DNA from 3 places in the Pseudonocardia sp. TMWB2A genome. Region 3 is predicted to be linked to each of the others. Evidence: riboswitches for the same ligand, from Rfam matches in the RefSeq annotation. Region 3 holds a riboswitch; each other region holds the start of a gene.

Region 1 (11,759 bases), 4.1 Mb from region 3:
CGCTTCACCGCCCTGCTCGACGACGGCGCCCCCGCCGTCGTGGCCGTGCATCTGTCCCGGGAGCTGTCCGGCACCTGGGACGCCGCCCGGCTCGCCGCACAGGAGGTCGCCCCGGACCGGATCCGGGTCGTCGACTCCGGCGCCATCGCGATGGGTCTGGGCTTCGCCGTGCTGGCCGCCGCCGACGCCGCCGGGGCGGGCGAGGCCCCCGACGACGTCGAGGCCGTGGCCGGAGCCGTCGCCGCACGGGCACGGGTCCTGTTCGCGGTGCAGGACCTGGAACGGCTGCGCCGTGGCGGCCGGATCGGCGCCGCGTCCGCGCTGGTGGGCACGGCCCTGTCGGTCAAGCCGATCCTGCACCTGCGCGACGGCCGGATCGCGCCGCTGGAGAAGGTGCGCACGACCTCGCGCGCGACCGAACGGCTCGTCGCGCTCGCGGTCGCCGAGGCGGGTCCGGGGGCGCACGTCGCCGTGCACCACCTCGGTGCCGAGGACCGGGCCGAGGACATCGCCGACCGGCTGCGCGAACAGCTGCCCGACGCCGCCGGGATGCACGTCTCCGAGGTCGGCGCGGTGATCGGGGCGCACGCGGGACCGGGGCTGGTGGGGGTCGTGGTGGTGCCGGCGGGCTGACCGCCTCCCCGGAGGGTGGCCGGCCCCGGCCGCCCTGCCACGAGCCGACGGGCCCCGCCGGTGTCTAGCACGGACCGCCGACGATCCGGCCCCGTGACGGCCCACGGGACGCCATCGGTCCCCAATCGACGGATCCGTCCACAGGCCGGACACCGGCCGGTCGGAACGGGTGTGGCGGCCCTAGCGTCGGCTGCGTGACCAGGACCGACGCCTCCCTCGACCCGGCCCGGCGGCTCGCCGGGATCGGGACGCGCGGGCGCCCGGACACGGTCGCGGACCGGCTCGATCCCCCGACGGTCCCGTTGCCCGCGCTGCCGCTGCCTCCCGGGCCACCCCCGCCGCACGATGTCAGCGGTGCCGTTCCGCCGGGTCGGATGCCGCCCACCTCCCGACGCGGCACCCCGCACGGTGCGACACCTGTCCGGCTCGCCGATTCCGGCGCCTCGCACGGTGCGGCACGGGGGTGGTCCGCCGACCCCGGCGCCTCGCACGGTGCGGCACCGGAGTGGACCGCCGACCCCGCCGACCCGCAGGGCGCGACGCCGGTGTGGACCGCCGACCCCGACGCCGGCCATCCCCTGGCCCTGCTGGCCCGGGACGATCCCGCCCCGCCCGAGGAGGCCCCCGGCGACGACGGCCCGCACGGCGGGCGCCCCTCGTGGCTGCGCCGCCGGGCCCAGCGGTGGCTGCCGTCGTCGCTGGCCGGGGCGCGGGTCGACCCGGGCCGCCCCGGTGCGCTCGCGCTGGTGGCGGTGGTGCTCGTCGGTGCGCTCGTCGCCGGGGTGGGTGTGTGGCTCGACCGCCCCACCGTGCAGCCCGTCGGCGGCCTCCCCGAGGTGACGGCGGTGCCCGGCGAGGCGGCGGCCGGGGAGGCGGACCGGTCGGCGGGCGCGGACGCACCGGCACCCGTCGCGGCGGCCCCGGTCACCGCGGGGCCGCTCGTCGTCAGCGTCGTCGGGCGCGTCGCCCGGCCCGGCCTCGTCCGGGTGCCCGACGGGTCGCGCGTCGCCGACGCCCTCGACGCCGCAGGGGGCGCGCTGCCCGAGGTCGACCTCAGCGTGCTCAACCTGGCGCGGCGGCTCGGGGACGGCGAGCAGATCGCGGTCGGCGTCCCGCCGGCCGTCGACGCCGCCCCGGTCCTGCCCGCCCCGGGCTCCGAGCCCGCGTCGGGCACCGAACCGGGCGCGGCCGCCGCGCCCGCCCCGCCCGGCGCCCCCGGCGGGAAGATCGACCTGAACACCGCGACCGCGTCCGACCTCGACGCCCTGCCCGGCGTCGGCCCGGTCACCGCGAAGAAGATCGTCGACTGGCGCAGCGCCAACGGGCGCTTCAGCCGGGTCGAGCAGCTGCGGGAGATCGACGGCATCGGCGAGCGCCGCTTCGCCCAGCTCCAGGAACTGGTGCGGGTGTGACCCGCGCCGGAGCCCGCCGGGCGGACCCGGTCCACGGGGAGCACGACGACGAGCACGAGGAACAGGCCGAGCGTCCCGCCCCACCCGACCTGCGTCTCGTCCCCGCCGCGCTCGCCACGTGGGCCGCCGTCCTCGCCGGGCTGCTCGGCGGCACCGCGGGTGGGATCACCGCCGCCGTCCTCGCGGCGCTCGCCCTGCCGGTCGCGCTGCTCCGCGCCCGGGCCAGCGCCCGCGCCGCGGCACCGTCCTCGATCGTGCTCGCCGCGGCCGGGTGCGCACTCGTCGCGGCCGTCCTGGTCACCGTCCACGCGGCCGCGCTGGCGTCGCACCCGCTGCGGGCACCCGCCGACCGCGGCGCCGCCGCCGAGGTCCGCGTCCGGCTCACCGACGACCCCCGACTCCTGCGCAGCACCACCGGCGGCGGCGACGAGTCCGGCGCCGCCCGGGCGATGGCGCTGGTACCCACCGAGCTCGTCACGGCCACCGTCGGCGGGGACCGGGCGACCACCGGCGGGAAGCTCCTGCTCCTGGCCCCGGCGGCGAGCTGGACCGGGCTGCTCCCCGGCCAGGAGGTCTCCGCCGCCGGGCTGCTCATGCCCGCACAGCGCCCCGACCTCACGGTCGCCGTGCTGAAGGTCCGGGGTGCGCCGCAGGACGTGACCGCGCCGCCCTGGTGGCAGACCGGTGCCGGGGCGCTGCGCGACGGCCTGCGCGACGCGGCGGTCTCCGCGCTGCCCGAGGCACCCGCGGGACTGCTGCCCGGGCTCGCGATCGGGGACACCCGCGCCCAGCTCGCCGAGACCGAGCAGGACTTCCGCACCGCCGGGCTCGCGCACCTCACCGCCGTCTCCGGGGCCAACGTCGCGATCATCACCGGGGCGGTGCTGCTCCTCCTGCGCCTGTTCCGGACCGACCCGCGGATCGCGGCCGCGGCGGCGATGCTCGCCCTGGTCGGGTTCGTCGTGCTGGCCCGGCCGTCACCGTCGGTACTGCGGGCGGCGGTCATGGGCGGGGTGGTGCTGATCGCGTTCGCGGCCGGCCGGGCCCGATCGGCGGTGCCCGCGCTGGCGGTGGCCGTGCTCGGCCTGCTGCTGGCCGCCCCCGCTCTGGCCGTCGACGCCGGGTTCGTGCTCTCCGTCGTCGCCACCGGCGCACTGGTGCTGCTCGGTCCGGGCTGGACGGCGGCGCTGCGACGGCGCGGGCTGCCGTCCGGACCGGCCGAGGCATTGGTCGTCCCGGTCGCCGCGGCCCTGGCCACCGCGCCGGTGATCGCCGGGCTCAACGGGGGAGTCGGGCTGGTCACCGTGGTGGCGAACCTGCTCGCCGCGCCCGCCGTCGCCCCCGCGACGGTGCTGGGCGTGCTCGGCGCGGTGCTGTCCGCGGTGAGCCCGGCCGCCGCGTGGTGCTGCGCCTGGCTGGCGGGACCGTTCGTGTGGTGGCTGGTGGTGGTCGGGGACCGGGCCGCCGCGGTGCCCGGTGCCACCGTGCCGTGGCCCGCGGGGGCGGGCGGCGCGCTGCTGCTCACCGGGGTGCTGGTCGTGCTGCTGGCGATGGGCCGGGTGCCCCGGCTGCGGGCGCTGTTGCTGGCCCTGCTGGTCGGGCTGCTCGTCGTCCTCGTCCCGACCCGGTTCGCACCGCCCGGCTGGCCGCCCGCCGGATGGCGGATGGTGGCCTGCGACGTCGGTCAGGGCGACGCGCTCGTCCTCGCCACCGGTACCCCCGGGCACGCCGTCCTGGTCGACACCGGGCCGACCGACGACGCCGTCGACACCTGCCTGGACCGGCTCGGCGTCCGGGTCCTGGAGCTCGTGGTGATCACCCACTTCCACGCCGACCACGACGGCGGCCTCGCCGGCGCGCTGCGTGGCCGCGCCGCGGGCGGCATCGCCGTCGGGCCGGTACGGGAACCGGCGTCCGGGCTGCGCGACATCACCCGGCGCGCCGAGGAGGCCGGTGCCCCGGTGGTGGGGCTCGCGCGCGGGATGGAGCTGGGCTGGCCGGAGCTGCGCCTGCAGGTCCTCGGCCCGGTCCACCCGCCCCTGACGGTCGACGGCAGCGACGGGACGGCGGTCAACGACATCTCGCTGCTGCTGCGCGCGACCACCCCGGCCGCGACGATCCTGCTGACCGGCGACGCCGAGCTGGTCGCCCAGGACGACCTGATCGACTCCGGTGCCGACCTGCGGGCGGACGTGCTGAAGATGCCCCACCACGGGTCCCGCAAGGTGGTCCCGCGGCTGATCACGGCCGTCGCGCCGCGGGCGGCGGTGATCAGCGTCGGCAACGGCAACAGCTACCGGCACCCCAACCCGGAGCTGGTGGACCGGCTGGCCGGGGCGGGGATCGTCGTCGCCCGCACCGACCGGTCCGGTGACCTGGCCCTGACCGGCGACGACCCGGCCGGGCTGACGGTGGTCGCGCGGGGCGACCCCCGTCCGGCGCCCGGCCGGCGGGGCCGGTCAGCCCAGGTTCGCCAGCGCCTCGCGGACCGCGGCGGACGTCGACGGCACGGTCGCCGTCGGGCCGACCTCGCCGGAGACGGCGTCGAGGGTCTTGAGGCCGTCGCCGGTGATCATGAGGACGGTCTCGGCGTCGGGGTCGAGCGCCCCGGCCTCGAGCAGCTTCTTGGTGGTCGCGATGGTGACCCCGCCCGCGGTCTCGGCGAACACACCCTCGGTGCGGGCCAGGAGCCGGATGCCGGCGACGACCTCCTCGTCGGAGACGTGGCCGACCGAGCCGCCGGTGCGGCGCACCGAGTCGAGGACGTACGGGCCGTCGGCCGGGTTTCCGATCGCCAGCGAGCGCGCGATGGTGTCCGGCTTCTGCGGCTGGATCACGTCGTGGCCGGCCTCGAAGGCCCGCGCGACCGGCGAGCAGCCGGTGGCCTGGGCACCGAACACGGTGTACGGGGTGGGCTCGACCAGACCCAGGGTGCCGAGCTCGGTGAACCCCTTGTCGATCTTGGTGAGCTGGGAGCCGGACGCGACCGGGACGACGACCTGCTGCGGGAGCCGCCAGCCGAGCTGCTCGGCGACCTCGTAGCCCAGGGTCTTCGAGCCCTCGGCGTAGTACGGCCGGACGTTGACGTTCACGAACGCCCAGTCCTCGTGCTCGGCGGCCAGCTCGGTGGCGAGCCGGTTGACGTCGTCGTAGTTGCCGTCGACGGCGAGCAGGGTGCCGCCGTAGACGGCGGTGGTGACGATCTTCGCCTGCTCCAGCGAGGACGGGATCAGCACGACCGAGTCCCAGCCGGCGCGGGCGGCCGCGGCGGCGACGGCGTTGGCCAGGTTGCCCGTCGAGGGGCAGCACAGCACCGAGAAGCCGAGCTCACGAGCGGCGGCGAGGGCGACGGCGACGACGCGGTCCTTGAACGAGTGCGTCGGGTTGCCCGTGTCGTCCTTGATCCAGATCTTGCGGACGCCGAGCGCGCGGGCCAGGTTGTCGGCCTCGATCAGCCGGGTCAGGCCGGGCTCGGTGTTCGCGTGCTGCTCGACGGTCGACGGGACCGGCAGCAGGTCCTTGTAGCGCCAGATCGACTTCGGCCCCGCCTCGATGGAGGCGCGGGTGACCTTCGGGAACTCGTAGGCGACCTCGAGGGGGCCGAAACAGCGCGGACACGCGAACTCCGCGGCGAGCGGGATCTCGTGGCGGCACTCGCGGCACGCGAGAGCGCGCGCGGAGCCGAGGTCGTAGGCGGAGGTGGTTTCGGGCGCAGCAGTGAGAGTCACGAGATCTCCTCATCTGTCCCGCCGGACGTGGCGGGCCGGAATTGGCACCGTGTTCGTCGACGTCCTCACCACGCGGGATGCGCAGGTCTGGGCGGATCGTCGTGCGACGCCGGTTGCCGGGGCTTCAACGGGCCGTTCCCTCTGCCCCTCTGGATGAGCCATATGCGGTTGTGGTGCTCCGGACGCCGGGCGCCGGAATCGACGACGACCGTACGCGAGCGGGGCACCCCACCGCCAGACGACGTCCTCCGGTCGGGACGCGGCTCACCCGTTGTCGGGGGTGTGGGCCACCATGGGGGTGTGAGCAGCACGAGCGAACCGGGCCCGCTGCAGCTGGTCGTCGGGGACGAGGAGTTCCTGGCCGAGCGGGCGGTGTCCGACCTGGTCCGGCGCGCCCGGCAGCGCGATCCGGAGACCGAGTTGCGCCGCTTCCGCACCTCCGAGGTGGCACCCGGCGAGCTCGCCGGGCACCTCAGCCCCTCGCTCTTCGCGGAGGGCAGGGTGATTGTGCTCACCCACGGTCAGGACGCGAACAAGGACATGACCGCCGCCATCGCCGACTACGTGAAGGACCCGGCCGACGGGATCGTGCTCGTGGTCCAGCACGCCGGGGGAGCGAAGGGCAAGGCGGTCCTGGACCTGATGCGCAAGGCCGGGGCGCACACGGTCACCTGCAACCGCATCACCCGCGCCGACGAGCGGTCGGACTTCGTGCGTGACGAGGTCCGCCGCCACGGCGGCACGATCACGCCCGGGGCGCTCGCGGTGCTGGTCGAGGCGGTCGGGTCGGACCTGCGGGAGCTGGCGGCCGCGGCCGGGCAGCTCGTCGCGGACACCGGTGGTGCCGTGGACGAGGCCGGGGTGCGGCGCTACCACCGCGGCCGGGCCGAGTCCTCGGGCTTCGCGGTGGCCGACGCGGCGGTCGCGGGGGACCGGCGGGCGGCGATGGAGGCGCTGCGGTGGGCGCTGGTGCTCGGTGTCCCGCACGTGCTGATCGCCGACGCGCTCGCGGACTCGGTGCGCACACTGGCCAAGGTCGGCTCGGCCGGGCGGGGCGACCCGAACCGGCTGGCCGGGGAGCTGGGCATGCCGCCCTGGAAGATCCGGAAGGCGCAGCAGACGGTCCGGCAGTGGCGCCCGGAGCAGCTCGCCGTCGCGATCGCGGCGACGGCGCGGGTGAACGCCGACGTCAAGGGTGTCGCCGCGGACGCCGGGTACGCGTTGGAGCGGGCCGTGCTGGCCGTCGTCTCCGCGCGCACCCCGCGCTGACCCGGCCGGACCCCGGAGCGCACCGACGGCGCGACCCCGGGCGGGCCCGGAAACATGACGACGGCGCCGCCCGGGTGGGGCGGCGCCGTCGTCGGAAGAACCGGGGTGGCTCAGGCCTGGACGTCGTTGAGACGCTTGGCCAGGGCCGACTTGCGGTTCGCCGCCTGGTTCCGGTGGATGACGCCCTTGCCGGCCGCCTTGTCGAGGGCCTTGGCCGCCTTGCGCTGCAGCTCCACGACGTTGTCGGCGCCGGAGTCGGCGGCCTCGCGGAAGTGGCGGATCGCGGTCTTGACCGACGACTTCACCGACTTGTTGCGCTGCCGGCGCTTCTCGTTGGTCTTGACTCGCTTGATCTGCGACTTGATGTTGGCCACGTCTGCCTCTGGTCTTCCTGCCTGCTGGTCGGCTGGTGAGTGTTCTCGTCCGGGTCCGCTCCGGCGGCACCGAACAGCATCACTGGAGAGAGGGTCCAGGCCGTTTCGGGCGAGCACGCCGAGCGCTCGACGCACAAGGTTACCAGCGGCGTCGTCGCGCCCTGTGCCGGGTCACCAGACGCGGTAGGGCAGGAACTTCCCGTTCAGCGTGATCACGGCCCGGTCGCCCTTCGGGTCGGGCACCCGCGCGAGGTCGAGCTCGAAGTCGATCGCGGACACGATGCCGTCGCCGAACTCCTCGCGGACGAGCTCGGAGATCGTCGTCCCGTAGACCTGCACCATCTCCGAGAGGCGGTAGACCAGCGGGTCGGTGAGGTCCACCGCGGCCGCGCCGCGGACCGGCGGGAGGGTGAGGGCGTCGACGACGTCGGCGTCGAGGTCCAGCAGGTTCCCGGCGGCCTCGGCCTGCTCGCGGGTCATCGTCTGCTGGCCCAGCAGGGCCGAGGTGGACCATTCGAGGGACGCGCCGACGGCCTCGGCGACCGCGTCCCAGCGCAGGCCGAGCCGCTTCTTCTGGGCCAGCACGATGCGGGCGGCGCCGAGCCGGTCGAGCGGGGTGAGGGGGCTGACGAACACGGTGATCCTCCTGCGTCGGGCGGCGTGGGGCGGACCCGATCGTGCGCGCCCCGGGCCGGGGGCGGCAACGCCGGGAGCCCGCGCGTGAACGGCGTGTGACGACCTGCGGTGCCACCACGGCGGTCGCCCGGCCCGACATGGGACGATGGGTCCCAGTGCCCCGAGCCCCGAGTGCCCTGAGCACCCGAAGTGCCCGAAGCCCCACGCATGAGCGAAAGCCGAGTACAGCCGAGTGACGACGTACGCCGACCGCACGTTCACCCCGCCGGAGCGCATCCGGAACTTCTGCATCATCGCCCACATCGACCACGGGAAGTCGACCCTGGCCGACCGGATGCTGCAGGTCACCGGGGTGCTCAGCGCGCGTGACGCCCGGGCCCAGTACCTGGACCGGATGGACATCGAGCGCGAGCGCGGCATCACGATCAAGGCGCAGAACGTGCGGCTGCCGTGGACCGCGAAGAACGCCGACGGTGTCGAGACCGAGCACGTGCTGCACCTGATCGACACCCCGGGCCACGTCGACTTCACCTACGAGGTGTCCCGGGCGCTCGAGGCGTGCGAGGGCGCGATCCTGCTGGTCGACGCCGCGCAGGGGATCGAGGCCCAGACCCTGGCCAACCTGTACCTGGCCATGGAGAAGGACCTGCACATCATCCCGGTCCTCAACAAGATCGACCTGCCGGCGGCGGACCCGGAGCGCTACGCCGCGGAGATCGCGCACATCACCGGCTGCGAGCCGGAGGACGTGCTGCGCTGCAGCGCCAAGACCGGTGAGGGTGTGGAGGCGGTGCTCGACGCCGTCATCGCGCAGGTCCCCGCCCCGGTCGGCGACGCCGACGCCCCCGCCCGGGCGATGATCTTCGACTCGGTCTACGACACCTACCGCGGCGTCGTCACCTACATCCGGGTCGTCGACGGGAAGCTCTCGCCTCGCGAGAAGATCAAGATGATGTCCACCGGTGCCGAGCACGAGCTGCTCGAGATCGGGATCGTCTCCCCGGAGCCCAAACCGTCCGACGGCCTCGGCGTCGGCGAGGTCGGCTACCTCATCACCGGGGTGAAGGACGTCCGCCAGTCCAAGGTCGGCGACACCGTCACCAGCAAGCGCAACGGTGCGACGGACGCGCTGACGGGCTACCGCGAGCCGCAGCCGATGGTCTACTCCGGGCTCTACCCGATCGACGGGTCGCAGTATCCCGACCTGCGTGAGGCGCTGGACAAGCTGCAGCTCAACGACGCCGCGCTCACCTACGAGCCGGAGACCTCGGCCGCGCTGGGCTTCGGCTTCCGCTGCGGCTTCCTCGGCCTGCTGCACCTGGAGATCACCCGCGAGCGGCTCGAGCGCGAGTTCGACCTCGACCTGATCTCCACCGCGCCCAACGTCGTCTACCAGGTCACCACCGACGACGGCGAGGAGATCGAGGTGACCAACCCCAGCGACTGGCCGGTGGGCAAGGTCGCCGAGGTCCGCGAGCCGATCACCAAGATCACCATCCTGGCGCCGTCGGAGTTCGTCGGCACGATCATGGAGCTGTGCCAGAGCCGGCGCGGCCAGCTCGGCGGGATGGACTACCTGTCCGAGACCCGCGTCGAGCTGCGCTACACGATGCCGCTCGGCGAGATCATCTTCGACTTCTTCGACAACCTGAAGTCCCGCACGCGCGGCTACGCCAGCCTCGACTACGAGGAGGCCGGCGAGCAGGTGGCCGACCTGGTCAAGGTCGACATCCTGCTGCAGGGCGAGGCCGTCGACGCGTTCTCCGCGATCGTGCACAAGGAGTCGGCGTACTCCTACGGCACCTCGATGGCGACCAAGCTGCGCGAGCTCATCCCGCGCCAGCAGTTCGAGGTGCCGATCCAGGCCGCCGTCGGCGCCCGGATCATCGCCCGCGAGACGATCCGCGCGATCCGTAAGGACGTCCTCGCCAAGTGCTACGGCGGCGACATTTCCCGCAAGCGCAAGCTGCTGGAGAAGCAGAAGGAGGGCAAGAAGCGGATGAAGACGATCGGCCGCGTCGACGTCCCGCAGGAGGCCTTCGTCGCCGCGCTGTCCACCGGCGGCGGGACGGCCACCGAGAAGCCCAAGAAGTAGCCCCCGGGCGCGAAGCGGGCCCGACTCCCAGCTGGGGGTCGGGCCCGAGGTGTACGTGGTGGGGGCGGGGGAGCGCGGGGGGCGGTCTACATGACCGAGCCCGCCCGGGGGCCGGGGATCGGCCCGTCGCACGGCGCGGGCCGGGCGGCGGGGGCACGGCGCGGCGACAGGATGCGCTGCACCCGCTGGCAGACGGACTCGACGACCGTCCGTCCCTCGGCCGACAGGTGCACCAGCACACGGCGCCGGTCGAGCGGGTCGGCCGACCGGTAGGCCAGCTTCTTCTCGACGAGGCGGTCCACGATCCGGGTGGCCGTGGGGGCGGGCAGCGACGTGTGTCCCGCGACCTCGCCCATGCTGCGGCCGGTGCCGCGGGCGAGCATCAACAGGACCCGCCAGCCGTCACGGCTGACGTCCGTCGAGGACGGGTTGGTGGACAGGGCTGTGGCCACGGCGTGGTCGACCCGGTCCAGGAACTCGACGACACCCGCGGCTCCAGGCGTCGGGGCAGCCATGGTGGCAGTCCCCGACGCCCGTCGACTGAAAGGCTCGGTCACGATGACGCACTGTACTTGCCGAACGGGCGAAATCCGACCCTGTCCTGGGCAAACGTCCCCCGAGCGCCGGGCGGTCGTCACGCAGCGATGACGGACAGGCCGACGACCAGCGATTTCGTAGACCGCTTGACGTCCACCAACGACATCACGACTGCATCACACCCGGATCACGTAACGCCCTAGCGGGTCAGGACGATCTTCCCCGCCGTGCGCCCCGCGGACATCGCCTCGAACGCCTCCTTCGCGGACTCCATCGGCAGTTCGGTCCCGATCTCCGGCGCGATCCCGGCCGTCGCCACGAAGTTCATGAGATCCGCGAGCTCCTGCCGCGTCCCCATGGTCGAGCCGACCACCTCGAGCTGGAGGAAGAACAGCCGCTGCAGGTCCGCGGGCGGGTTCGGGCCCGAGGTGGAGCCGCAGATGACGATGCGGCCACCGGGGCGCAGCGCCCGCATGGAGTGCTTCCAGGTGGCCTCGCCGACCGACTCCATGACGGCGTCGACCTTGCCCGGCAGCTTCGCCCCGGACTCGAACGTGGCGTGCGCGCCGAGCCGCTCGGCCAGCGCGCGCTTCTCCTCGTCGCGGCCGGTGACCCACACCTGGAAGCCCGCGGCGCGGCCCAGCTGGACCAGCGCCGTCGAGACGCCGCCGGAGGCGCCCTGGACGAGCACCGTCTGGCCCGGCTGCAGGCCCGACTTGGTGAACAGCATCCGGTACGCGGTCAGCCAGGCGGTGCCCAGGACGGCGCCCTGGGCGGGCGTGAGGCCCTTCGGGGCGGGGACCGCGTTGCGCGCCGGGACGATCACCTTGTCGGCCATCGTGCCCTGGTGGCGCTCGGTGAGCAGGGTGCGCTTCGGGTCGAGTGTCTCGTCGCCGCGCCAGTCCGGGTCGCCGATGATCGGGTAGAGGACGACCTCGGTGCCGTCGTCGAGGGTCCCGGCGCCGTCGCAGCCGAGGATCATCGGGAACTGGTCGGGCTTGATGCCGACCCCGCGCAGCGTCCACAGGTCGTGCATGTTGAGGCTGGCGGCGGAGACGTTGACGGAGACCCAGCC
Region 2 (7,785 bases), 4.1 Mb from region 3:
GGCGAGTACTCCGGCTTCTCCGAGCGGGCCGCCTCGCTGGTCCGCGGCCTGATCTACCCGGTGCCCGACCCGGCGTTCCCGTTCCTCGGGGTGCACGCCACCCGCGGCATCGACGGCACCGTCCACGCCGGCCCGAACGCCGTGCTCGCGATGGCCCGAGAGGGCTACGACTGGCGCACGGTCAGGCCGAAGGAGCTGCTGGGCACGCTGACCTACCCGGGCATGGTGAGGGTGGCGCGCACGCACTGGCGCTACGGCATCGGCGAGGTCCGCCGCTCGCTGTCGACGCGGGCGATGGTCCGCCAGATCCAGCGGATGCTGCCCGACGTCACCGCCTCCGACCTGCACCCGGCCGGCGCCGGGGTGCGGGCCCAGGCGGTGAAGGCCGACGGCACCCTGGTCGACGACTTCCTGTTCCTCGACCAGGCCGGTCCGGACGGCGCGGGCCGCCCCGGCTCGATCCTGCACGTGCTGAACGCACCCTCCCCGGCGGCGACGGCGGCCCTGCCGATCGGCCGCGAGATCCTCGACCGGCTGGGTGCGGCGTGACCGGCGCACAGCCCGAGGGCTTCCGGTCCGGGTTCGCCTGCTTCGTCGGCAGGCCCAACGCCGGCAAGTCGACGCTGACCAACGCGCTGGTCGGGGAGAAGATCGCGATCACCTCCTCGCGCCCGCAGACCACCCGGCACGCGATCCGCGGGATCGTGCACCGCCCGGACGCCCAGATCGTCCTGGTCGACACCCCGGGGCTGCACCGCCCGCGGACCCTGCTCGGGTCACGGCTCAACGACCTGGTGCGCGAGACCTGGTCCGAGGTCGACGTCGTCGGGTTCTGCGTGCCCGCCAACGAGAAGGTCGGCAAGGGCGACCGGTTCATCGCCGAGGAGCTGCGGCGGATCGCCGCGCACACCCCGGTGGTCGCCGTCGTCACCAAGACCGACACCGCCCGCCCCGAGCAGGTCGCCGAGCGGCTCACCGAGGTGTCGGCCCTGATGGAGTTCACCGAGGTCGTGCCGACCTCGGCGCGGTCGGGTTTCCAGGTGTCGCTGCTCTCGGACCTGCTGGTCGGGCTGCTGCCGGAGGGCCCGCAGCTCTACCCGGACGGCGACCTCACCGACGAGCCGACCGACGTGCTCGTCGCCGAGCTCGTGCGGGAGGCGGCGCTGGAGGGCGTGCGCGACGAGCTGCCGCACTCGATCGCCGTCGTCGTCGAGGAGACGATCGAGAAGAAGGACCTGCTGGAGATCTACGCGATCATCTACGTCGAGCGGTCCAGCCAGAAGGGCATCGTGATCGGCAAGGGCGGTGCCCGGCTCAAGCAGGTCGGCAGCGACGCCCGTCGCCAGATCGAGAAGCTGCTGGGCACCCGGGTGCACCTCGACCTGCACGTGAAGATCGCCGAGGACTGGCAGCGGGACCCGAAGCAGCTGCGCAAGCTGGGGTTCTGAGCAGGACCTAGACTGGGTGCGTGGCCCAGCTCTACCGCGACACCGGGATCGTGCTCCGGGTGCAGAAGCTGGGCGAGGCGGACCGGATCATCACGATGCTGACCCGTCAGCACGGCAAGATCCGGGTGGTCGCCAAGGGCGTGCGCCGCACCCGGTCGCGGTGGGGTGCCCGGCTGGAGCCGTTCAACCACGTCGACGTCCAGTGCTACACCGGCCGCACGCTGGACGTGGTCACCCAGGCCCAGACCGTCGACGCGTTCGCCCCGGCGATCGTCGCGGACTGGTCGGCGTACTCCTGCGGCTGCGCGATCCTGGAGACCGCGGACCGGCTGGTGTCCGAGGAGGGTGAGCCGAGCCTGCGGGTGTACCTGCTGCTGCTCGGCGCCACCCGGGCGCTGGCCGACGGCGCCCGTGAACCGGCCCTGGTGCTCGACGCGTTCCTGCTGCGGGCGATGAGCCACGCGGGGTGGGCGCCGTCGCTGTCGGAGTGCGCGCGCTGCGCGACGCCCGGCCCGCACCGGTCGTTCACCGTCGCCGGCGGCGGCATGGTGTGCCCGCGCTGCCGCCCGCCGGGCTCGGTGACCCCGGCGACCGAGACGGTGGCCCTGCTGTCCGCGCTGCTGCACGGCGACTGGGACACCGCGGACGCCTCGGGCACCCCGACCCGGCGTGAGGCCAGCGGCCTGGTCGCGGCGCACCTGCAGTGGCACCTGGAGCGGCAGCTGCGCTCGCTGCCCCTGGTCGACCGCCGCGCCCGGGTCCGGCCCGCCGCCGTCGTCGCACCCGGGGTGCCGGGGCCCGCCCCGGAACCGCCGGACGGCGGAGCGGCGACACCCCCGGACGCCCTCCCTGGCTAGTCCGATCAGACTTTCGTCCCCGTGTGGGGTGCCGTGAGCGGCCCGTCCGCTTCGTCGAGCGGTTGACGTGCGGGCGCGCCGCCCGTCGCGGTGCCGCCGGTCGCGTCGCACGGGACTTCCGCCGACTCCACCGGGTGATCGTCGCTTTCGACGGGCAACCGGTTCCGCCGTCTCGTTACGCTCCTGTGATCGAGGGGACCCCAGCCCCGTCGGAGAGGCAGTCGTGAACCGACCCCACACCCCGCCGCCGGACGACGACCACACCGGTCGCACCCACCGTCTCCCGGCCGCCACGCAGCGCATCCCGGTGCCGCCCACCCAGCAGTTCCCGGTCCGCACCGAGGCGATGCCGGAGTCCCCGCAGGACGGGCCGACCCGCGCGATGCGTCAGGTCCGGGCCCGCACCGAGGACGGCGCGTGGCCGGCCATCCCGATGCTGCCGGTGATCCGGCCCGACGAGTCCGAGCCGATGTCGGAGGCCGACCGGATCCGCGGGCACCGCGGGATGCGCCGGCTGCGCGAGACCATCGAGCGGCTGGAGGACCCGGCCGTGCCGGCCTGGCCGCAGCCCGACCACCGCGACTGAACCCGTCCGCCGTCCCCGACGTAAGGTCGGCGACGTGCCGTTCCAGCCTCCCGCACCGCACCCGTCCGGTGCCCGGCCCCCGGCGATCCCGCCGGAGCTGGTGCCGCGCCACGTCGCCCTCGTGATGGACGGCAACGGCCGCTGGGCCAACGCCCGCGGCCTGCCCCGCACGGAGGGCCACAAGCGGGGCGAGGCCTCGCTGATGGACGTCGCCCGCGGCTGCATCGACCTGGGCGTGCGCTGGCTGTCGGCGTACGCGTTCTCCACCGAGAACTGGCGGCGCAGCCCCGACGAGGTCCGGTTCCTGATGGGCTTCAACCGCGACGTGATCCGCCGCCGCGTCGACGAGATGGACGCGATGGGGGTCCGGGTCCGCTGGGCGGGCCGGCGCCCGCGGCTGTGGCGCTCGGTGATCAAGGAGCTGGAGATCGCCGAGGAGCGCACCCGCGGCAACGACGTGCTGAACCTGACCATGTGCGTCAACTACGGCGGCCGCGCCGAGATCGTCGACTCGGTGCGGCAGCTCGCCCGGCTCGCCGCGGAGGGCCGGATCAACCCCGACAAGATCGACGAGCGGATGCTGGCCCGGTACCTCGACGAGCCGGACATGCCCGACGTCGACCTGTTCGTGCGCTCCTCGGGGGAGCAGCGGACGTCGAACTTCCTGCTCTGGCAGAGCGCCTACGCCGAGATGGTCTTCCTGGACACGCTGTTCCCGGACTTCGACCGCCGCCACATCTGGCAGGCGATCGAGATCTACGCGCGCCGGGACCGGCGTTTCGGGGGAGCCGTGGACGCCACGACGGGAGTGACACCGTGACCACCGATGTGATCTCCGGGATGCTCGCCACCGCCAAGGGTGCGCTGGAGCGGTTCCACGACGTCACCACCGACGACGACGGCGCGCTGACCTTCGCCCACGGCGGCGTGCTGTGCGTGGTGCAGGGCACCGAGCTGGAGGAGGGCCTGCCGGTCCTCAACCTGACCTGCGTCGTCGCGTGGGACCTGCCGGAGTCCGCGGACCCGGAGCACGACGTGCCGCGACGGGTCGGCCTCGGGGTGGGGGAGGGCCTGTTCGGCACGCCCCGGGTGGTGCGCGGCGAGCGCGGCTGGGACGTGACGCTGCGCTACGCCTTCCCCGCGGCCGGGCTGGGCGAGGGGCCGATGGGCACCCTGCTGATGCTGGTCGTGTCCTCGGCGTCGAGCATGCGCGCGGAGCTGGTCGGGAGCTGAGACCGCCCGGCCGGGGGCGCACCCCCGGCCGGACCCGTCACTCGCCGGTGTCGACGGCCGCGACGACGGCGTCGACCGAGGTGTAGTCCTCGGCCGGTGCCGAACGCAGGGCCTCGACCGTCGCGGCGTCGGCGCCGTTGCGCTCGGCGGTCCACGCCAGGTCGTCCTTGGAGGCGGGGAACTCGAGACCGTGCAGGGCGCTGCGGACGGCGTCGGCGGTCGTCGTACGGGATGTCATGGGGTCACCTCTCGTCGTGGACGTTCGGTGACCGGATAGCCGGTGTGCGGCCGTCCATGCACGGGACGGCCGCACGACGGTCAGCCCTCCCCGGCGGGGTCCGCCTCCCCGGCGTCGCTGAGGTGCACGATCGGCAGCGCCGCCAGCTGGCCCGCGGTCATCGCGTGCGCCACGCCCAGCACGTCGTTCTGGGCCTTGGTCATCCGCGCGTCCACCAGCCCGGACAGGCCGTAGGCGACCCGGCCGAGCAGCCGCACCGTGGTCTCGTCGACCTGGGGGCGCGGGGTGGAGACGACCGCGACACCGCGCGGGGCGCCGTCGTTGGACTGGGCGACGCCGATCTCGTAGGACTCACGCGGGTTGACGTGCCGCGACGCGTAGTGGTCGCGCAGCGTCGACATCATGTCGTGGAACCCGGTGACGTCACCCTCGAGCTCCAGGGTGGACAGGTCGTCCTTCGTGAGGGTCTTGGTGCGGCCGGAGAAGCAGCGCACGTAGCCGATCACCGCGCCGGTCCACAGTGCCTCGACCAGGGCCGGGTCGGCGGCCACCCGGACCGGGCCGGACTCCGGACCGCCGAGCGCGGTCACCAGGTGCTCGCAGCACTGCAGCACGTACTGCAGGTCGTCGAACACCGCCGCCAGCTGGGCAAGCTCGCCGGACTCCGGGACGTCGATCCGCCGTACCGTGCCCGGGGCGGGTTGCGTGTCGGTCATCGTTCAGACGCTATCCGGGGTGGCGACGGTCACGGTGTCTCCTTCTGAGACGGTGTGCTAGCTTCGGCGGCGAAGGTCACGAGTGCCAGCGCGAAGCCCCGGCTCGCTGGACGGCAACCCTCCTCCGCGGTGGGGTGCCCCGGGTGATGACCGGGCCGACGCGACACCCGCAGTCGGCAAGCGCGGATCCGTGCGCCACGCCGGGTCCCCGAGATCGGCCGGAGGCCCGATCATGACCCTCGCCCTGTCGCGTTCCGTCCAGCACGCGCTGCCCCGTGTCGTCGGCGCGGACCTCACCGTCCCGCTCGTCGACGGCGGGTGGGCCCGCTACTGCGACCTCGACTCCGCCGCGTCGGCGCCGGCGCTGGAGAGCGTCGCCGCGCACGTCGCGCAGGTGCTGCCCTACCACGGCAGCGTGCACCGCGGCGCCGGCTGGACCTCGAAGGTCTGCACCGCCCTGGTGGAGAACGCCCGCGCCGACGTCGCCCGGTTCGTCCGGGCCCGCGCCGACGACGTCGTGGTGTTCACCCGCAACACCACCGACGCGCTCGGCCTGCTCGCCCGCGCCGTGCCCGGCCCGGTGGTGACCCTCGACCTGGAGCACCACGCGACGCTGCTGGCCTGGCGGGGCGGTACCGGCGGCGCCGAGCACCGGGTCGTGCGGGCCGGTCGCAGCATCGCCGCGACCCTCGACGCGCTGCGGGCCGAGCTCGCCGCCCGTCCCGACGCCGCGCTGGTCGCGGTCACCGGTGCGTCCAACGTGACCGGCGAGCTCCTCCCGGTCGCCGAGATCGCCCGGATCGCGCACGCCGCGGGCGCCCGGCTGTGCGTCGACGCCGCGCAGCTCGCCCCGCACCGGCGCGTCGACCTGGCCGGGTGGGGCGCGGACTACGTCGCGCTGTCCGGGCACAAGCTCTACGCGCCCTACGGCGCCGGGGTCCTCGTCGGTCGCCGGGACTGGCTCGACGCCGCCGAGCCGCACGTCGCGGGCGGGGGAGCGGTCCGCTCGGTCGCCGTGGCCGGTGGGGAGACCGTCACCGAGTGGCTGCCCGCACCGCAGCGCCACGAGGGCGGCACCCCGAACGTGCTCGGCGCCGCTGCGCTGGGCGCGGCCTGCCGCACCCTCGAGGACCTGATCGACGACGCCGTGCCCGCCCACGAGCGCGAGCTCGCCGCCCGGCTGCGCGCGGGCCTGGCGACCGCCCCCGGCCTGCGGGTCCTGTCCTGCTTCGACGACGGGCCCGACGCCGACCGCACCGCGACCGTCTCGTTCACCCTCGGCGAGTTGCCCGCGGGCCTCGTCGCGGCGGCGCTGTCCGCCGAGTACGGCATCGGTGTCCGCGACGGGCGGTTCTGCGCGCACCCGCTGCTGGAGCGGCTCACCGGCGGCGGCGACGCGGTGCGCGCCTCGCTGGGCCTGCGCACCGGCCCCTCCGACGTCGACCGGCTGGTCGACGCGCTGACCGACCTGGCGCGGCGCGGTCCGGCCTGGACCTACGCTCTCGTCGACGGCCGGTGGGCGCCCACCCCGGACCCGCGCCCGGCCGACCCGTTCGCCCGGGACCGGGAGCTGCCCGCCGTCCCCGGCTGCGGGGACTGAGCCCGGGGCGTCAGCCCGCCGAGCAGCGGCCGCAGAGGCCGAAGATCTCCAGGGTGTGCGACACCTCGGTGAAGCCGTGCTTCTGCGCGACCGACTCGGTCCAGGACTCCACCGCGGGGCCCTCGATCTCGACGGCGGCGCCGCACCGGCGGCACACCAGGTGATGGTGGTGGTGCTCTGTCTCGCAGCGCCGGTAGACCGCCTCGCCGGACGCGACCCGCAGCACGTCGACCTCGCCGCCGTCGGCGAGGGTCTGCAGGGTCCGGTAGACCGTGGTCAGGCCGATGCCCTCACCGGCGCGCCGCAGCTCCTCGTGGATCTCCTGGGCGGACCGGAAGTCCTCCAGGCGGTCGAGCAGCGCGGTGACGGCGGCCCGCTGCCGGGTGGCGCGGATGCCGCGCGGCCCGGCGGTGGACCGCTGTGTGATCGTCGCCGCGGTCGTCCGGTCGGTCGTCTCCGTCACGTGTCCTCCTCGACGTGGGCGACGGCGTCCACCACGATGTGCGCCAGGTGGTCGTCCACCAGCGAGTACAGCACCTCACGGCCCTTCCGCTCGCCCTCGACCACCCCGGCGGCCTTGAGGACCCGCAGGTGCTGGCTGATCAGGGGCTGGGTGACCCCGAGCGCGTCCACCAGGTCGTGGACGCACCGGGAGTGTTCCAGCAGCTGCAGGACGATGGCGATCCGGACCGGTGCGGCGAGTGCCCGCAGCAGGTCGCCCGCGGCGGCGAGGGTGCGCGGGTCGCGGGTCGGGCCGGGCTCGGGCGCGGGGTGGTGGTCGTCGTCCGCACCCGGGCCGGCTCCCGGTGCGTGCGTGGTCTGGGCTGCGGCAGACATGTGGTGGACCCGTCCGTTCCCCGGAGGCGGCGGCCACACCCCCCGGCGCTGCTGTGCCGTGCCGGCCGCACCCGACATGGTAGGCGTGTTCGTTATCGTCGCGCCGTGCTGCTGGTCTGCCGCTTCCGCGTGTCCCCCTCCGAGGAGTCCGCGTTCACCACGCGCGCGGCCCGTGCCCTGGAGCTCCTGGCCGCCCGGCCGGGCTGCCGCGGGGGTGAGGCGGGCCGGGCGATCGAGGACGCCGGGCAGTGGGTCCTGACCGTCCGCTTC
Region 3 (11,759 bases):
CGCCGGCGGGCACCGTCCACTCGCGGACGACGGTCCCCGGCCGCGACGACAGCAGCACGACCCGCTCGGCCAGCCGGACGGCCTCGCGGACGTCGTGGGTGACGAACACGATCGTCGTCCCGGTGGCCCGCCAGACCCGCAGCAGCTCGCCCTGCAGGACGTCGCGGGTGATGGCGTCGAGCGCGGCGAACGGCTCGTCCATCAGCAGGAGCCCCCCGGCGCCGTGGGTGTCGCCGAGGCCTGTGGCCGCGGCCAGGGCGCGGGCCAGCGACACGCGCTGGCGCATGCCGCCGGACAGCTCGTGCGGACGCTTGTCGCCCAGGCCCTCCAGCCGTACCAGGGTGAGCAGCTCCTCGGCCCGCTCACGCCGGGCCGACCGGCCGTGCCCGGCGAGCTTGAGCGGCAGCTCGACGTTGCGCAGCGCGGTCAGCCACGGCATGAGCGCGGCCTCCTGGAACATGAACGACGGCCGCGCCGACCCGACCCGGACCGCGCCCGCGGTGGGCCCGTCGAGCCCGGCGAGCAGGTTCAGCAGCGTCGACTTGCCGCAGCCGGACGCGCCGAGCACGCAGAGGAACTCGCCGTCGCCGACCCGCAGGTCGATCCCGTTGAGCGCGGTCACGGCCCCGGTGCCGGTGCCGAAGGTCTTGGCGACCCCGGACAGCTCCACGGCGGTGCCGCGGGTCCTCGGGCGCCGGGTGGTCAGGTCGACGGTCATCGGTGGTTCCCCTCGTCGATCGGAAAGGTCAGTTCGCGGCGGCGAGACCGGCCGGGTCCACGGCGGTCTCCCCGGAGCTGGTCCGGACCGCGTCGACCGCGGCCGGGTCGAGGAAGCCGGTCAGGTTCGCCTCGCTCTTCGCGATGCCCGCCGTGACCGAGTCCTTGGCCAGCTGCGGGAAGGTCGAGGCGAGCGGATCGGAGTCGAAGGACAGCTCGGTGAAGGCGCGGTCGAGGATGTTCGCCGCCAGCGGCTTGCCGGTGATCTCGCCGATCGCCTCGTTGGAGACGGTCTTCGCCTCGGCGGGGTTGTCGCGGATGAGCGCGATGGCCTTCTGCTCGCCCCGCAGGATCGCCTCGACGGTCTGCGGGTGCTGCTGGAGGAACTCGGTCCGGACGATGACGACGGTCGTCGGGAACTTCCCGCCGGGCCACAGGGACTTCTCGTCGACCAGGACCTTCGCCCCGGCGTCGACCAGGCGCGAGCTCCACGGCTCGGGCAGCCAGCCGCCGGCGACCTTGCCCTGCTTGAACAGGTCGAGGGTCTGCGGGTTCTCGATGTTCTGCACGGTCACCGCGGCCGGGCCCTGCCCGATCGGGAGCTTGTTCTCCGACAGCCAGGTCTTCAGCGCGATGTCCTGGGTGTTGCCCAGCTGCGGCGTCGCGATGATCTTGCCCTTGAGCTGCTCGGGGGAGGTGATGTCCGGGCTGGTCACCAGCTGGGCGCCGGCCGAGGTGGATCCCGCGACGAGGCGCACGGCCTCGCCGTTCGACTTGGTGAAGGCGTTGATCGCCGGGCCGGAACCGATGAACGCGACGTCGATCGAGCCGCCGAGCAGGGCGTTGACCTGGTCCGGGCCGGCGTTGAACGTCTGGGTGGTGAGCTTCGTGTTCCCCAGCTCGGCGGCGAACAGGCCCTGCTTCACCCCGACCAGCGCGGGGGCGTGGGTGATGTTCGGGAAGTAGCCGAGGCGGACCTCGGTCGCGGGGGAGGTGGCTCCCGCGGCGGTGGTGCTCTCGTCGGCGCGGGAGCAGCCGGCCAGCAGCCCGAGCGCGGTGAGCAGCGCGAGCAGGACGGCGGCGGTGCGCGCCCGGGATCCGGGACGCAGGACGTGCGGGGACATCGCGGGACGGGGTCCTTCCGTGGGGGCGGCGGGCGGTCGGGACGACCGCTGCGCGCCGGGGCCGGCCGGCCCTGGGAGGGCGTGCCGGGGTACGGGACGGGTGGCGGGCCGGAGTGGTGTCCGGCGGGCGGTTCCCGGTCCGGCGGGTGCCTCGCACGCCGGGGGCGTGGCGTTACGGCCCGCGGGACGGGAGACCGGTCAGCGACAGAGTTCGCTGTAGGCGGGCGCGCGCCGGCTCGGCCAGAACGGCTCGAGGCCGGTAGGGCGCAGGGGCACAGCGCGCCACGCCGTGCGCGCCTGCCGCTGGGGGACGGGGGCCGTCGCGTCCCCCACGAGCCGTGCGGGGCGCGAGGGCCGCCGCTGGCTCATCGTCACCCGACCAGGGTGCGCGGTGGTCACCTCTCCGGACAACCCGGCGTCCACCAACCAGGAACACGGTCAGCGTGTCCGGACATCTTCCCTGGCATCCGGGTGGTGGTTCCGCAGGTCGGGAGACTTGCTGCGGCGCAGGTCACTCGACTGTGATGCGGGTTGACACCGTCGGGCACCGGAAACCTACAGTCGGATCGCACACCATCCGGAGCGGCCGAGAGACCCGGCTCGACGACGCCGCAGCAACCCCCCGCAGCACGCGGGAGCGGGTGCTCCAGCCGGGTTCGATGGAGGAACCCATGCGCACGGTCGCCGAGCAGGTGCGTGCCGCGCACCATCCCCGGTACCGCCGCCACGTCGACCTGATGCGGGTCGCGGGCGCCACCTGTCGGGCCTGACCGGCGTCCCGCCGGGCGCCCCGCCCACCCCGTCCCGGCCGTCCACGACGGCCACCCGTCCCGGCCGCCGCGTCCCGCGGGCCGCCCCGACGTCCTTGTCGTCCCGTCGTGCCCCCGTTCGACGAGAAAGCGATGCCGTATGTCCACATCGGACACCACCACCGGCGACGGCCCTCTGCACCTGGCCGTCGCGCTCGAGGGTGCCGGCTGGCACCCCGCCGCCTGGCGCGAGCCCGGCGCCCGCCCCGGCGAGCTGTTCACCGCCCGCTACTGGACCGACCTGGCCCGCACCGCCGAGCGCGGGCTGCTGGACCTGCTCACGATCGAGGACGCACTCGGGCTGCAGTCCGGGGACCACCTGAGCGGCGCCGACCGGCGCACCGACCGGGTGCAGGGCCGGCTCGACGCCTCCCTCGTCGCCGCCTTCCTCGCGCCGCTGACCTCACGGATCGGGCTGGTCCCGACCGTCACCACCACCCACACCGAGCCGTTCCACGTCGCGTCGGCGCTGTCCACCCTCGACCACGACAGCCGCGGCCGCGCCGGCTGGCGGGTGCAGACCTCGGTGCGCGCCGACGAGGCCGCCCACTTCGGCCGCCGCACCGTCCCCGGCCTGCGCCGCGCCGACCTCGACACCCCGGCCGCCCGTGAGCTCGTCGCCGAGCTGTTCGGCGAGGCCGCCGACGCCGTCGAGGTGGTGCGCAGGCTCTGGGACTCCTGGGAGGACGACGCCGAGATCCGCGACGCCCTGACCGGGCGCTTCGTCGACCGGGACAAGCTGCACCGGGTCGACTTCGCCGGGGAGCACTTCGGCGTCGCCGGGCCGTCGATCGTGCCGCGCCCGCCGCAGGGCCAGCCGCTGGTCGTCTCGCTGGCCCACGGCTACGCCCCGGCGCTGCTCGCCGCCCGGGTCGGCGACGTCGTGTTCACCACCCCGCACGACGCCGACGACGCCGCCCGCATCGTCGCCCAGGTCCGGGCCGCCGAGGCCGCCGTGGGCCGCACCGCACCGCCGCTGCGGATCCTCGGCGACGTCGTCGTGGTCCTCGAGGCGACCGAACGCGCCGCCCGCGACCGGCTCGCCCGCCTCGACGCCCTCGACCCGATCTCCTCCGACGCCGTCGTCCTCGCCACCACCCCGACCGGGCTCGCCGACACCCTGCTGTCCTGGCGCCGTGCCGGCCTCGACGGCTACCGCCTGCGCCCGGCCGTCCTCCCGACCGACCTCGACGCGGTCGTCGACGGCCTGGTGCCCGAGCTGCAGGCCCGCGGCGCCTTCCGCACGACCTACGGCGAGACCACCCTGCGCGCGCGCTTCGGCCTGACCCGCCCGGTCAGCCGCTACGCCCCGGGAGCGGATCCCACCGCCGTACCGACCCTCTCCGGAGCGACCGCATGACCAGGACCGGCAGGAAGCAGATCGTGCTCGGCGCCTACTTCCCGGGCGTCAACCACGACACCGTCTGGAGCGACCCCGCCTCCGGCAGCCACATCGACTGGGAGTCCTTCGAGCACTGGGCGCGCACCGCCGAGCGCGGGAGGCTCGACCTGCTTTTCCTCGCCGAGGGGCTGCGGCTGCGCACCCGCGGCGGTGAGGTGTTCGACTCCGACGTCGTCGGGCGCCCGGACACCTTCACCGTGCTCGCCGCGCTGGCCGCGGTCACCGAGCACATCGGGCTGGCCGGGACGATCAACTCCACCTTCAACGAGCCCTACGAGCTGGCCCGCAAGTTCGCCACGCTCGACCTGCTCTCCGGCGGCCGGGCCGCGTGGAACGTCGTGACCAGCTCCGACGCCCCCACCGGCGAGAACTTCCGCCGCGGCGCGTTCCTCGGCCACCACCAGCGCTACGAGCGCGCGGGGGAGACCCTCGCCGCGGTCCGCGCGCTGTGGGACTCCTGGGGCTCCGACGCCGTCGTCGCCGACCCCGCGTCGGGCACCTTCCTGCGCGACGGCCACGTCGGCGACTTCGCGGTCTCGGGCAACCAGTTCGACATCGCCGGGCGCTTCACCACCCCGCGCAGCCCGCAGGGCCACCCGGTGGTGCTGCAGGCCGGGGAGTCCCCGGCCGGGCGCGACTTCGCCGCCGCGTCCGCCGACGCGATCTTCTCCCGCTACCAGAAGTTCGACGAGGCCCGCGCCTTCTACGACGACGTCAAGGCCCGCGTCCGGAAGGCCGGCCGCGACCCCGACGAGGTGCGGATCCTGCCCAGCGCGGGCGTCGTCCTCGGCGACACCGACGCCGAGGCCCGCGAACGGCACGCCCACATCCACGACCAGCAGGTCGACCCGTGGACCTCGATCGTGCTCGCCGAGATGGTGTGGAACCGGGACCTGTCCGCCTACGACCCGGACGGCCCGCTGCCCGACGTCGACCCCACCCCCGACGCCCCGAAGTGGATCGAGGGCCGGGCCCCGTTGACCCAGGACGCCCACGCGACCGTCGCCGCCTGGCGCGAGCTCGCCGCCGCCCACGGGTACTCCCTGCGCGAGACCGTCGCGCACGTCTTCGACCGCGCGGTGTTCGTCGGGACCCCGGAGCACGTCGCCGACGAGATCGACCGCTACGTGCAGGCCGACGCCTCCGACGGCTTCATCCTCGGCTCCCACGTCACCCCGTCCGGCCTCGACGAGGTCGTGGAGAAGGTCGTCCCGATCCTGCAGGAGCGCGGAGTGTTCCGGACCGACTACACCCCCGGCGCGACGCTGCGCGAGCACCTCGGACTCGCGAGCCCGTCGCGGTTCGGCGAGCGCCGCCCGGCGGTGGCGTCGTGACGCGCCGTCGTCGCGGATGGTGGCGGGACCTGCCCGCCGGCCGGTCGGCGGTGCTGCTCGCCGCCACCGCGCTCACCCTCACCGCCTGCGGCTCCGGCGCCGGGGGCGCCGCCGCCGACGCGGGCCCGCCGCAGCCGGGTGGGACGCTGGTGTTCGCGGTCTCCTCGGACCAGGGCTGCGCCGACCCGCAGCAGGTGCAGAGCAACGACTCGATCTACTCGCTGCGCCAGGTCGTCGACTCGCTCACCGACCAGGACCCGTCCACCGGGGCGATCGTGCCCTGGCTGGCGACCCGCTGGTCGTCGAACGCCGACGCCACCGCCTGGACGTTCACGCTGCGCCCCGGGGCCACGTTCTCCGACGGTGCGCCGGTCGACGCGGCCGCGGTGAGGACGAACCTCGACCGGGCGGTGAAGCTGGGCGCCCGCGGCAGCCTCCCCAAGGGGTACCTGGCCGGGTACACCGGCACCGACGTCACGAGCCCCACCGGGTTCACCGTCCGGTTCGCGAAGCCCAACGTGCAGTTCCTGCAGGGCACCTCCACCCACAGCCTCGGCCTGCTGTCCCCGGCCAGCGCCGCCCGCTCCGACGACGAGCGCTGCGCCGGCGTCGTCGGCTCCGGCCCGTTCACGATCGAGCGCTACGCCAAGAACGACGTCACCGTGCTCGCGAAGCGGGCCGGCTACGACTGGGGCTCGCAGCTGTTCACCCACCCCGGCGAGGCCTGGCTCGACCGGGCCGAGTTCCGCGTCGTCCCCGAGTCCGGGGTGCGGGCGGGCAGCGTGCAGTCCGGCGAGGTCGACGCGATCGCCAGCGTCGGCCAGCAGGACGAGGCCCCGCTCACCGGGGCCGGCGTCCAGCTCCCGGCCCGGCCGAACCCGGGCCTGCCGTTCGGGATCACGTTCAACCAGGGCACCCCGCTCGGCGCCGACGCCGCCGTCCGCGAGGCGGTGAGCCGGGGCATCGACCGCAACGAGGTCGTCGCCGCGGTCTACCCGAGCCAGACGCGCGCGGCGACCTCCCCGCTGTCGTCGACGACGCCGTCCTACGCCGACCAGTCCGCGCTCGTCGGCTACGACCCGGCCGCCGCGACGGCCGCGCTCGACCGCGCCGGGTGGGTGCCCGGGCCCGACGGCATCCGCGCCAAGGGCGGGCAGCGCCTGACCGTGCCGCTGACGTTCGCCCAGAACATCGGCACCACCAAGCCCGCGCTGGAGCTGATCCAGCAGCAGCTGCGCCGGATCGGGATCGACCTCCAGCTCCGCGAGATCCAGATCGCCGAGACCCAGGCCGTCCTCGACGGAGGGGACTTCGTCGCCGCGTGGGGCAACCTGACCCGCGCCGACCCGGACATCCTGCGGTCGACCTACGGCACCGACGGGACCAACCGCTACCGGCTGCCCGCCGGTCCGCTGCAGGCCCCGCTGGTGGCGCAGGCAGCCACCGTCGATCCGGCGCAGCGCGCGGCACTCGCCGGGCAGGCGCAGAAGCTGCTCGCCGAGCGGTTCGACACCGCGCCCGTCGTCGAGCTCACCACCGTGCTCGGCGTCGGCCCGGACGCGCACGGCGTCGCGTTCGACGCGTCCTCGCGCATCCAGCTGCACGACGCCTGGAAGTCCGACGCGCGATGACCGTCCCGTACCTGCTGCGTCGCCTCGGGCTCGCCGCCGTCGTGCTCTGGGCGGCGTGGACGGTCAGCTTCGTCGTGCTCTACCTGCTGCCCGGCGACCCGGTCGCGACGATGGCCTCGGGCGACGGCGAGCCGGTGTCGCCGGCCGAGCTGGACGCCCTGCGCGCCCGCTACGGCCTCGACCAGCCGCTGCCGGTGCAGTACGTGACGAAGCTCTGGGCGGCGCTGCACGGTGACCTCGGGACGTCGTTCGCCAGCGGGCAGGACGTGCGGACCGCGGTCGCGGAGGCCCTCCCGCCGACCCTGCAGATCGCCGCCGCCGGGCTGCTCGTCGCCGTCGTCGGCGGCACCGCGGTCGCGCTCGCCGCGACCTGGGCCCGGACGCCGTGGCTGCGGCAGGTGCTGGCGTCGCTGCCGTCGCTGGCGGTGTCGCTGCCGGTGTTCTGGGTCGGGCTGATGCTGGTGCAGCTGTTCTCGTTCTCCCTCGGCTGGCTGCCCTCGGTCGGCGACCGCGGACCGGAGTCGCTGATCCTCCCGGCGGTCACCCTCGGGCTCCCGACCGGTGCGCTCGTCGCGCAGGTGCTGGCGAAGAGCCTCACCCAGGCACTCGACGCGCCCTACGTGACGACCGCCCGCGCCAAGGGGGTGGGGGAGGCCGCGGTGCACCTGCGGCACGCCCTGGGCAACGCCGCGATCCCCGCCCTCACCGTGCTCGGGTACGTCGTCGGCAACCTGCTCGCCGGGTCCGTCGTCGTCGAGACGGTGTTCACCCGGCCCGGCCTGGGCCGGCTCACCGTCGCCTCGGTCGGCGCCCAGGACATCCCCGTCGTCCAGGGGGTCGTGCTGTTCGCGGCGCTCGCGTTCGTCGTGGTCAACCTGCTCGTCGACCTCGCCTACCCGCTGCTCGACCCGCGGGTCGCCGTCGCCTCCGGGAGTACCCGATGACCCTGCTCGACCACACACCCCTCGTCGCGCCCGGCGTCCGCGACGCACCGCCCCCGGCCGGACGACGGCCGCGGGCCCGGCTCGGACGGTTCCTGCGGTCCCGGCCCGGGCTGGTGTTCGCCGCGGCGGTCGTGCTGCTCGTGCTGACCGCGGCGTTCGTGCCCTCGCTGCTCGCACCCGGCGACCCCGCCGTCGGCGACACCGCGCACCGGCTCGCCCCGCCCGGGCCGGGCCACTGGTTCGGCACCGACCACCTCGGCCGCGACGTGTGGACCCGGGTCGTGCACGGCGCCTCGCTGTCGCTGCAGGCCACGGTGATCGCGGTCGCCGTCGCCCTCGTCGCGGGCGGGCTGATCGGGCTGCTCGCCGGGTTCGCCGGCGGCTGGGTCGACGAGATCCTCATGCGCGGCGTCGACGTGCTCCTCGCGATCCCCGCGATCCTGCTGTCGCTGGCCCTGATCACCGCGCTCGGCTTCGGGACGGTGAAGGTCGCGATCGCGGTCGGCGTGGCGAGCGTCGCCAGCTTCGCCCGGGTGATGCGCGCCGAGACCCTGCGGGTGCGCCGCGCCCTCTACGTCGAGGCCGCCCGCGCGGTCGGCACCCGCTGGTACGTCTCGCTGTGGCGGCACGTGTTGCCCAACGCGGCCGGGCCGGTCGTCGTGCTCGCGGTGCTGGAGTTCGGCCTCGCGATCCTCGCGGTGTCCGCGCTGAGCTTCCTCGGCTACGGCGCCCCACCGCCCGCCTCGGAGTGGGGCTCGCTGGTCGCCGACGGCCGCAACTACCTGGCCGTCGCCTGGTGGGTGTGCGCGATGCCCGGCCTGGTCATCGCCGCGACCGTGCTGTCGGTCAACCGCATCTCCCGCGCCCTGGACGGCGAGTGGGGGCGGTCCGCATGAGAGCCCTGCTGCAGGTGGAGGGCCTGGAGGTCGCCTACGCCGGTGGCGGCGGGACGGTGCACGCCGTCCGCGGGGTCGACCTGACCGTCGCGCCCGGCGAGGTCGTCGCCGTCGTCGGGGAGTCCGGGTCGGGCAAGACCACCCTGGCCGCCGCGGTGCTCGGGCTGCTGCCCGTCGCAGGCGCCGTCACCGCCGGCACCGTCGCCCTCGACGGCACCACCCTCACCGGGCTGTCCGAGCGGGCGTACCGGTCGGTGCGCGGCGCCCGGATCGGGTTCGTCCCGCAGGACCCGGGCGTCGCGCTGAACCCGGTGCAGAAGGTCGGCGTGCAGGTCGCGGAGGTGCTGCGCACCCACGGGCTCGCCGACCGCCGCTCCGCACCGGCCCGTGCCGTCGAGCTCCTGGGGCAGGCCGGGCTCGACGAGCCGGACACCCGCGCCGGGCAGTACCCGCACCAGCTGTCCGGCGGGATGCGCCAGCGCGTGCTCATCGCGATCGCCCTCGCCGCCGGGCCCGCGCTGGTCGTCGCCGACGAGCCGACCAGCGCCCTCGACGCGACCGTGGCGCGGCGGATCCTCGACCACCTCGACGCGCTGCGCCGCGACCTCGGCACCGCGCTGCTGCTGATCACCCACGACCTCGCCGTCGCCACCGACCGGGCCGACCGGATCGTCGTCATGCGGCACGGGCGGGTCGTCGAGCAGGGCACCCCGGCCGAGCTGCTCACCGGGGCCCGCGACCCCTACACCCGGGAGCTGCTCGCCGCCGCCCCCGGTCTCGCGCTCACCGCCCCACCGGAGCCGGCCGCCGTCGACACCTCGGGGACCCCGGTCGCCGAGGTCCGCGACCTGGTCAAGGAGTTCCCGCTGCCGCGGGTCCGCGGCTCGTGGCGGCGGCGCACCCACCGCGCCGTCGACGGGGTGTCGTTCACGATCGCCCGCGGCGAGACCGTCGCCCTGGTCGGGGAGTCCGGATCGGGCAAGTCGACGACCGCGCGGCTGCTGCTGCGCCTGGAGGACCCCACCTCCGGGCAGGTGCTGCTGGGCGGCGAGGACGTCACCCACGTCCGCGGCGAGGCGTGGCGGGCGCTGCGCCGCCGCGCCCAGCTGATCTACCAGAACCCCTACGCCTCGCTGGACCCCCGGTTCACCGTCCGCGAGATCGTCACCGAGCCGCTGCGGGCGTTCTCCGTCGGCTCGGCCGCCGAGCAGGCCGACCGCGCCGCGGAGCTCGTCGACCGGGTCGCACTCCCGTCCGGGACGCTCGACCGGCGGCCCGAGGAGCTGTCCGGCGGGCAGCGCCAGCGCGTCGCGATCGCCCGGGCGCTGGCCCTGTCGCCGGACCTCGTCGTCGCCGACGAGCCGGTGTCCGCGCTCGACGTCTCGGTGCAGGCCCAGGTGCTGGAGCTGCTCGCGGAGCTGCAGCAGCGCGACGGCCTGTCCTACCTGTTCATCTCGCACGACCTCGCCGTGGTCCGGCGGGTCGCGCACCGTACCGGCGTGATGCGCGACGGTCGGCTCCGCGAGCTGCGGCCCACCGCGGAGCTGTTCGACGACCCGCGGGACGACTACACCCGAGAGCTGCTAGCCGCGATCGCCGGCAGGAAAGCCGCGGCGCCGTGAGCTGGTACATCAACACCGTCCTGTCCCGGCGGCGTCACATCGACTACGTGAGGGTGTCCACGACGCTGTGTCGGCCGGTCGATCGACCCGACGGATCGACACCGACACCTCGTCACCAGGAGACATCCCATGAGCGTTCCGACCCTGCCCACCGCTGATCCGGGAACCCAGCTTCTCGACGGTCTCGACGCCCTCGTGCGGCGCCACCGCGCGCTGCGCGGCGGCGGCGACCCCGGCAACGACGCCCTGCACGCCGAGCTGATCACCGCCGAGGTGGCCCAGCAGCTCGCGGCGGCCCGCACGGCGCTGCGCCGCCGCCCGCGCGTCGCCTGACCGTCCCGCCGGGACGCGGCACGAGTCGCGTCCCGGCGGGCCCGGGATGACACCGAGATGCAGCTCAGGAGGCGCAGGGCGACCCCGTGCGCCCGCTGGGCTGCATCTCGGCGCGCGCCCCGGTGCCGGCGGGCCGGTCGGCGTGCGGGCGACCGCGCATCCGGGCGTCGCCGAGATGCGGCGCTCAGGACGCGGCGATCCGGCCGAGGACCGCGACGGTGCGCGCCCGCTCGGTGGCGTCGCCCAGCGGGCTGACGAGCAGGTCGGTGGCACCGGCGTCGGCGTAGCGGGCGATCCCGGCCGCGATCACGTCCTCGTCCCCGGCGACGACGAGCCCGCCCGGCGAGCTCAGCCCCTCCCGTTCCAGCACCCCCGCGTAGGACGGCAGCCGGGCGTAGGCCGCGTAGTCGGCCGCGGCGGCGGCCCGCACCCGGTCCGGTGCGGTCGTCGCCGACACCGGCACCCCGACGACCACCCGCGGCGACGGCCGTCCTGCGGCCGCCGCGTCGAGCAACGGCCGGACGTGCCCGGAGATCGTCCGCGGCCCGGTGAGGAAGGTGATGGTGCCCGTGGTCCGCTCACCCGCCAGCCGCAGCATCCGCGGGCCCAGCGCGCCGAGCAGCAGCGGGACCTCCGGCGCGGCGCCGGACACCGCGGTGTCCGCCGGATCCGACCCGGGACCGGACGAGCCGGGGACCCGTTCGCCGCGCAGCAGCGGGGCGAGCACGTCGAGGTGGTCGGACAGTGCGGCCACCGGCCGCGTGAACGGCAGGCCGTACACCTCCAGCAGCCCCGGGTGGCTGACCCCGAGCCCCAGCGTGAGCCGCCCGCCCGACGCCGCCTGCACGGTCAGCGCCTGCGCGGCCAGCACCCGGGGGTGCCGCGGCTGCACGACGACGACCGACGCGCCCAGCTCGACGTCGGGGACCTCGCGGGCCACGGCGGCG

Evidence for each region. A riboswitch is a leader RNA that binds a small molecule or an ion and turns the genes downstream of it on or off. The one in region 3 is predicted to bind S-adenosylmethionine.
Region 1: another riboswitch for S-adenosylmethionine. It lies ahead of thrC (threonine synthase); the one in region 3 lies ahead of DMP17_RS36865 (putative leader peptide).
Region 2: another riboswitch for S-adenosylmethionine. It lies ahead of DMP17_RS17330 (aminotransferase class V-fold PLP-dependent enzyme); the one in region 3 lies ahead of DMP17_RS36865 (putative leader peptide).

What each region holds. Positions count from the first base shown of each region.
Region 1 is NZ_QKQY01000002.1:676,676-688,434, reverse strand. Features, by position in the region: gene DMP17_RS17580 (DegV family protein) at 1-633, shown strand, start outside; gene DMP17_RS17575 (ComEA family DNA-binding protein) at 828-2,045, shown strand; partial or broken gene DMP17_RS17570 (ComEC/Rec2 family competence protein) at 2,495-4,264, shown strand; gene thrC (threonine synthase) at 4,505-5,773, opposite strand; SAM riboswitch class I at 5,780-5,933, opposite strand; gene holA (DNA polymerase III subunit delta) at 6,074-7,042, shown strand; gene rpsT (30S ribosomal protein S20) at 7,153-7,416, opposite strand; gene cynS (cyanase) at 7,588-8,052, opposite strand; gene lepA (translation elongation factor 4) at 8,285-10,147, shown strand; gene DMP17_RS17540 (MarR family winged helix-turn-helix transcriptional regulator) at 10,234-10,662, opposite strand; gene DMP17_RS17535 (zinc-binding dehydrogenase) at 10,884-11,759, opposite strand, start outside.
Region 2 is NZ_QKQY01000002.1:639,161-646,945, reverse strand. Features, by position in the region: gene lhgO (L-2-hydroxyglutarate oxidase) at 1-549, shown strand, start outside; gene era (GTPase Era) at 546-1,448, shown strand; gene recO (DNA repair protein RecO) at 1,469-2,305, shown strand; gene DMP17_RS17355 (hypothetical protein) at 2,529-2,891, shown strand; gene DMP17_RS17350 (isoprenyl transferase) at 2,926-3,711, shown strand; gene DMP17_RS17345 (hypothetical protein) at 3,708-4,124, shown strand; gene DMP17_RS17340 (DUF2795 domain-containing protein) at 4,162-4,362, opposite strand; gene DMP17_RS17335 (hypothetical protein) at 4,443-5,078, opposite strand; SAM riboswitch class IV at 5,153-5,267, shown strand; gene DMP17_RS17330 (aminotransferase class V-fold PLP-dependent enzyme) at 5,311-6,678, shown strand; gene DMP17_RS17325 (Fur family transcriptional regulator) at 6,689-7,141, opposite strand; gene DMP17_RS17320 (ArsR/SmtB family transcription factor) at 7,138-7,515, opposite strand; gene DMP17_RS17315 (antibiotic biosynthesis monooxygenase) at 7,621-7,785, shown strand, end outside.
Region 3 is NZ_QKQY01000002.1:4,758,787-4,770,545, reverse strand. Features, by position in the region: gene DMP17_RS36875 (ABC transporter ATP-binding protein) at 1-718, opposite strand, end outside; gene DMP17_RS36870 (ABC transporter substrate-binding protein) at 747-1,841, opposite strand; SAM riboswitch class I at 2,412-2,507, shown strand; gene DMP17_RS36865 (putative leader peptide) at 2,513-2,611, shown strand; gene DMP17_RS36860 (LLM class flavin-dependent oxidoreductase) at 2,751-4,010, shown strand; gene DMP17_RS36855 (NtaA/DmoA family FMN-dependent monooxygenase) at 4,007-5,386, shown strand; gene DMP17_RS36850 (ABC transporter substrate-binding protein) at 5,383-7,017, shown strand; gene DMP17_RS36845 (ABC transporter permease) at 7,014-7,961, shown strand; gene DMP17_RS36840 (ABC transporter permease) at 7,958-8,857, shown strand; gene DMP17_RS36835 (dipeptide ABC transporter ATP-binding protein) at 8,854-10,479, shown strand; gene DMP17_RS36830 (hypothetical protein) at 10,609-10,812, shown strand; gene DMP17_RS36825 (TIGR03564 family F420-dependent LLM class oxidoreductase) at 10,997-11,759, opposite strand, start outside.